DNA from 2 places in the Cytobacillus sp. FSL H8-0458 genome. Region 2 is predicted to be linked to the other one. Evidence: riboswitches for the same ligand, from Rfam matches in the RefSeq annotation. Region 2 holds a riboswitch; the other holds the start of a gene.
What was found. Region 2 has a riboswitch for lysine ahead of NYE23_RS21890 (Na+/H+ antiporter NhaC family protein). Riboswitches for the same ligand answer to the same signal wherever they lie in the genome.
Positions count from the first base shown of each region.

Region 1: linked by a shared signal. The riboswitch ahead of NYE23_RS00800 (aspartate kinase) and the one ahead of NYE23_RS21890 (Na+/H+ antiporter NhaC family protein) in region 2 are both predicted to bind lysine.

Region 1 is NZ_JBBOBR010000001.1:175,329-178,753, forward strand. It holds gene uvrC (excinuclease ABC subunit UvrC) at 1-670, shown strand, start outside; lysine riboswitch at 796-975, shown strand; gene NYE23_RS00800 (aspartate kinase) at 1,168-2,397, shown strand; gene NYE23_RS00805 (YslB family protein) at 2,461-2,913, opposite strand; gene NYE23_RS00810 (succinate dehydrogenase cytochrome b558 subunit) at 3,263-3,425, shown strand, end outside.
Region 2 is NZ_JBBOBR010000002.1:103,524-106,948, forward strand. It holds gene NYE23_RS21885 (YsnF/AvaK domain-containing protein) at 1-117, shown strand, start outside; gene NYE23_RS21890 (Na+/H+ antiporter NhaC family protein) at 212-1,789, opposite strand; lysine riboswitch at 1,949-2,155, opposite strand; gene yunB (sporulation protein YunB) at 2,221-2,967, opposite strand; gene NYE23_RS21900 (HD-GYP domain-containing protein) at 3,039-3,425, opposite strand, start outside.

The DNA of each region.
Region 1 (3,425 bases), on a different contig from region 2:
TTATACTCCTCACCGGATTGAAGCATTTGATAATTCAAATATCCAGGGGACGGACCCTGTTTCTGCCATGATCGTCTTCATTGATGGCAAACCGGAGAAAAGAGAGTATCGAAAATATAAAATAAAGTCCGTCAAAGGTCCTGATGATTATGAATCCATGAGAGAAGTGGTCCGGCGCAGATATACAAGGGTACTAAAAGAAGAATTGCCGCTTCCGGACTTAATCTTGATTGATGGAGGAAAAGGGCATGTTGAAGCTGTACGGGATGTGCTTGAAAATGAGCTTGGTCTGGATATTCCGATTTCAGGCCTGGTGAAGGATGAGAAGCACAGAACTTCACAGCTTTTATATGGTAATCCGCTTCAAATTATTCCGCTTGCAAGGAACAGCCAGGAATTCTACCTGCTGCAGAGGATTCAGGATGAAGTTCATCGCTTTGCGATTACTTTTCACCGCCAGCTTCGCGGAAAAAGTGCCTTTCAGTCTATCCTGGATGAAATTCCGGGCATAGGTGAAAAGCGAAAGAAACAGCTGCTGAAGGCCTTTGGATCTGTTAAGAAAATGAAAGAGGCACCAATTGAGGAGTTTAGAAAAATAGGCATTCCGGCAAATGTTGCTGAGGAGTTAAAGCAGAGATTTGAGGAACAAAATGGAAACTCCAAGTCTTAAATGGATATAGACAGAAAAATTCAGACATGTTATACTAATTGAAACTTTATATCAATATCACTTTATAGCGATAAAGCGCATGTCCATTTAGTTTATACAAGGTAAACTATTGGACTTAATCGTTAAGTGAAGGTAGAGGTGCGAACTTCATCAGTAAAAGCTTGGAGAAGAATGAGCTTCCATGAAAAGCTTTGAAAGGGTATGTTCGCCGAAGTGGAGAAAATCTCATCATTTTCTCTGCTGGTTCTGCATTGAATAAATGCAGGATTGTCAGGACATTGCCGTCCTGGAGAGCTATCTCACTGTGTTTGCTCACTTATACATTTTGGCTGCACAGCAATGGGATAGTTAAACTATTCCATTGCTTTTTTTATTGCCCAAAAGGGGTATTTTAGATTTAAGGCCATTGTCAAATACAGCAGAGTGAACTGTTAAGCTTCACATACATAGGACGGCAAATCATAAAATTACGATTTCTTTAGAAAGAAGGGAAAGCTGTGGGAATCATTGTGCAGAAATTCGGAGGCACCTCCGTGGGGACTGTAGACAGAATTCAAAATGTCGCCAATCGGGTAATTGAAGAAAAAAATCGGGGAAACGATGTTGTTGTGGTTGTTTCAGCAATGGGCAAAACGACTGATCAGCTGGTTGGCATGGCAAGGGAGATTTCCCCCTCACCAGATAAAAGGGAAATGGACATGCTGCTTACAACCGGCGAGCAGGTGACCATCTCTTTATTAGCGATGGCATTAATTGCGAAAGGGCATCCCGCCGTTTCCTTTACAGGATGGCAGGCAGGTATTAAGACAGAAGCAGTCCATGGAAATGCGAGGATAGTAAATATTGATCCAGGTACCATACAGGGGGAATTAAACCAGGGGAAAATTGTGATTGTAGCAGGTTTCCAGGGGATGACCGAAGATGGTTCCATCACCACACTTGGCCGCGGCGGGTCTGATACAACAGCTGTTGCACTGGCTGCAGCCCTTAAGGCTGATAAATGTGATATTTATACTGATGTTACCGGTGTGTTTACAACCGACCCCCGCTTTATAAAGAATGCCAGAAAGTTACATTCTGTGTCCTATGATGAAATGCTTGAGCTGGCCAATTTGGGGGCTGGTGTGCTCCATCCGAGAGCAGTTGAATTTGCTAAAAACTACGGACTTCCGCTTGAAGTGCGTTCAAGCCTTGAAAAGGAAGCCGGAACAATCATTGAGGAGGAAGTAAAAATGGAACAAAATTTAGTCGTGCGCGGTGTAGCTTTTGAAGATGAAATAACAAGGGTAACGATTATTGGTCTTCCTAATTCACTGACTGGGCTGTCTACTATTTTCTCGGCGCTTGCAAAAAATCACATTAATGTTGATATCATTATCCAGAGCATGACTGAAGCCCAGACAACTAACCTATCGTTCTCAATCAAAAATGAGGATCTGACGGATACAGTGAAAGTTCTGGAAAAGTATAGAGAACAATTAAATTATGACCGCATTGAGTGGGAATCCGGACTTGCAAAGGTTTCCATTGTCGGCTCAGGCATGATTTCCAATCCGGGTGTGGCTGCAGAAATGTTTGAAGTGCTTTCAGTGAATGAAATTCAGGTGAAAATGGTAAGCACGTCAGAAATTAAAGTCTCGGCGGTTGTGGAAAACAGCAAAATGATTGATGCGGTCGATGCTTTACATGAGGCATTCAAGCTGTCTGTTTCTGCGATTAAGGCTTAATTCCTAAGCTATAAATAATAAGCTATCAGAAATTGATAGCTTATTGTTTGCAGCTATGAGATGTTAATCAGCAGGATCCTTTTTATCCCACTTCACCGTAATGAGGATTTTGCCGGTTTTCTTGCGGGGATGTTCGAATGCCTCGCAAATAACTTCTTTTTGAAATTCAATCTGCTGGGCTATAAAACCGGCCTCAAGCTGAAAGTTGCAATTATTGTTCTTTTTGCAGCGGTCTGCAATCAGCTGGCTTGATAATTCCATTTCAATTTCATGTTTCGATTCGTTTGCGATGGAAAGGTTTCCCCAGCCGGCGTTTATAAAAAACTCGGCAATCTGGCCGGCTGTTTCAAGAGGATACATGCGTGCGATCCTTTTTCCGGCCCAATATAAAATTTCTGGTGCTTCATTTCCTAAAAGGTCATGCAAAAGCACTTCCCGGATTAGTTCATAGCCAAATACCGGAACTGTCTGTATGTAATCTTCATTAGTGGATTTCGCAGATGCTGATTCGCTCAATAGTCTCCCCTCTTTCTATGTTTCTATTATATACAATATGCTGTGGGAGTTAATATCAATTCGGGAAAAAATAGAACGATTTGCATAGAAATAATTACTATTTCAGTATACTGGAGACCAGCAACTAGGTCATATTGAACCGCAGAATAATATATGTTTTTAACGCGTTAATATTTTTTAAAAATTTTATTAATATGGAACATTTTATGTATCCGTTTTCTTGACGCTCTATTATCTTGGGAGTAAAATGGACATGTCACATAATTGTAAGAAAATGAATAACATTTTCGAGATGATGTCCTGAGCGGGGGCTCAGCATCGTTTTTTTAAAATCAGGGGGGGAAAGTTTATGGCAGGTAATCGTGAGTTTTTTAATCGCAGATTGCATTCATTGCTTGGAGTAATACCAGTTGGTTTGTTTTTGGTGCAGCACCTTGTAGTGAACCATTTTGCAACAGGGGGAGAGGAATCTTTTAATAATGCAGCGCATTTTATGGAAAGTCTTCCATTTA
Region 2 (3,425 bases):
GTTCAGGAAACGCAGCAGGTCAAAGAAAATCTCAAGAAAGAAGAAGTGCATTTTGAGGGCGGCAGTGAACATATTACTGAAGATGAAGACTTAAATAGAAAAAATAATAACCTATAAATAAAAGGGTTCCCTCGAAGGGAACCTTTTCATTTATGATGGACAGCACCAAAAAAGGCCTTCTCTCAAAGAGAAAGGCCTTTTTCTATAGTTTTTAACTTGCTCTGTTTTCCTGCCATGCTTCTTTTTTGCCGCGGCCAAGGAAAGCAAATCCCGCTACAAGAACAGCCACTGTAAGTAATGCGATGACAGTGCTGCCGGTAAATCCGATGACCAGATATCCAACAGCAGCGATTCCTGCTGAAATCAATGCATATGGAAGCTGAGTCATCACATGGTCCATATGGTTACAGCCTGCACCTGTTGAAGAAAGAATCGTTGTGTCAGAAATCGGTGAACAATGGTCGCCGAATACCGCACCTGCAAGGACAGCAGACATAGCCGGCAATAACAGTGAAATATCTGTTGCAGCGGCAATGTCTCCAGCAATCGGAAGCAGGATTCCGAAAGATCCCCATGAGGTTCCAGTACTGAAAGCCATAATTCCCGCTATGGCGAAAAGTAAAAACGGAAGCCATGACGTGCTCATATTTGAGCTTTCTACAAGACCTGCTAAATACTTTCCAGTTTCCAGACGGCCGATCAAATCAACAATCGCCCAGGCAAACAGCAAGATATAAACAGCTGGAAGCATGGATTTAATACCTTCCCATACTCCTTTTCCAAAAACATTTGGGTTAACCCCTTTCAAAGAGAATGCCTGACGGAAGAATAAACCTAACGAAACCAATAGACCCACCAGGCCACCAAGGATTAGGGATTTGGAGACATCTGTGTTCTCAAATATTTGTAAAACAGTCGCATTTCCTTCTACCGCCTGTGACCCCGTCCAAAACATTGAGCCCACTGTACCAATGACAAGAGCAATAATAGGCCAGACAAGATCGCCGACAGATCCTTTTGAACTTGTTGGAAGGTCGTCCTTCAGTTCACCAGGTGCAGGCTTCTCCGGATCCATTACAAGCCCCTCTTCAACTGCCCGCTTCTCATGCACTTTCATTGGCCCAATCTCTACGCCTCTTAACGCCACGATAAATACAATAGCAAGTGTAGCCCAAACATAAAGATTCATTGGAATCATTTGAATAAATGCTGAGAAAGCGGAATACTCGGTAACATTGTGGGCAGCAAGAATGGTCCCAATCAGCGCAATAATGTACGCACCCCAACTTGAGACCGGTGAAACGACACAAACAGGGGCTGAAGTCGAATCAATCAGATAAGCCAGTTTCGCACGTGATACGCGCTGGCGATCTGTAATCGGACGTGAAATCTGACCGACTGCCAGAGCATTGAAATAGTCGTCAATGAAAATGATAATACCTAAAACAGCTCCGACAATCTGTGCGCCTGCACGGGTCTTGACCCGCTTCATCGCCCATTCTCCAAAAGCGCGGCTTCCGCCTGAGATAGATATAAATGCAGTAATAACTCCTAATACAAGCAAGAATAGAATGATATATACATTCCAGGTGTTCAGCTCTCCGTCTGAAACAAAAATTCCTTTTACAGCATCCCAAATGATGCTGAAAGTTTCTGTGATGCTGAATTCGGCCAGCAATAGTGCGGCTGTTACGATCCCAACTCCCAGTGACAGCAATACGCGCCTGGTCAGGATAACCATAGCGATTGCTACCAAAGGCGGCAGCAGGGAGAAAATCGTGTTAGTCATTTCTTGTCCTCCTCTTGTTTTTTTGGATCACCGCCATGCGGCATGTCCGTTTTGCAATCAGGGGAAACAACAAGGATGATGACGAAAACCAAAATAAAAAAAGAGTAACGATAGAGAAAAATCTATCATTACTCTTTTGAAGTAATTAGTTTCTCCATCACGATCTGTAGCTCCCCATTATGAAGGCTTTGACAAAGTATATTCATACTTTCCCCTCATAATGACAGTGTTACTCCTATTCGAAGTAACCCCAGCAAGATTAGTTCTGACTCACTAATCATGCTTCGGCAACATTCCCTTTCGGCTGCGGTCGTCGTTGTCATCCTCACACAGCGTACTTTTGAATCCTGCACCTCTACCCCATCGGATATGATAAGGTTTTTATGAAATTATAGTAGAATTTTATCAAAATACTAACCTATTGGCAAGTGTTATTGGCCCGCCGGTATTTCTATTGATGGCGAGGTGCCCCCTCCGCCATTGTAAAATTGCGGGACCTTTCCCGGGTAAATGCCATAAGCCGCCAGCACATCCTCCTGTACTGTGATAATTTTAGTGGCAAAAGGAATGATAATTTGAACCTGCACATCCAGGCGGACCAGCACCTTCACTTCCACATTATTTATGCCGTGATCCTTTGTTTCAGTTATAAAATTGGAGGTAACGGAACCGACTGCATTAAACTTCACCGGTATACGGGGACCCAAGTTACCGAGGAGGGCATTATTGGTTGCCTGGCCAAGCGGCACGTAATAGACAATTCCATTTGAGTGCTGCATTTCCTCCGTATTGATTTCCACGTCTGTAAAGGACTCTAATGCATCCAAATCCCCCTTTTCCGCTTTCTTAATATTATCCTGAACCAGTTCGGTTACTTCCGCTTTGACTCTGTTCAGCTTTTCCACGTTTATGCTGACAACACCGCTCTCGCTTGCTTCAAACATATCTTCCAAATCCATCACATTGGTAATTTTTTTATTAATCGCATTGTTTATCACCAATGATGCGATTTTCCTTGTCTGTGAATCGGCATAGCTCATGAGTGTTGGCTTAAGCCCTTCATTGATAATCCAGAGGCCGGCAGCTGTTGAGATAACGAAAAATATAAAGGTCAAAAGAAATACATAGCGAAATGGAAGAGGACCTTTCCGGGGCAGCCGGCCGCGAAATTTTGCCAAAACAAATCCCCCCTTTACAAGCTATATGTATGCTGTAAAGGAGGGAACTAGGCTCAAAAATCCAAAATAGTTTATTGTTGTACTAAAGTCGTATCACAGCCTGTAATAACAGAATTCAATTCAAGCCCTAAATCTGCTTCATATGGCTCCACATTCCTGCCCTTTTCTTCAAGTATGCGGATGACTGGCCTGTCGCTAAGACCCGCGTTCTGCCGGCAGACAACACCTTTTCTTCCGTCATTCAGCTCGACTGTAACACCAACTGGATACACGGCAACCGCCTGCCGGAAAACTTCAATGACTTTCTTATCAAATAATTTTCCAGCCCCTGCATACAGAACTTCCAGGCCTTCATGAGGAAGCATAGCCTGTCTGTAAATGCGATTGGATGTTACTGCGTCAAACACATCTGCAATCGCAATTATCTTGCCAAAATTATGAATCTCGTCCCCCTGGAG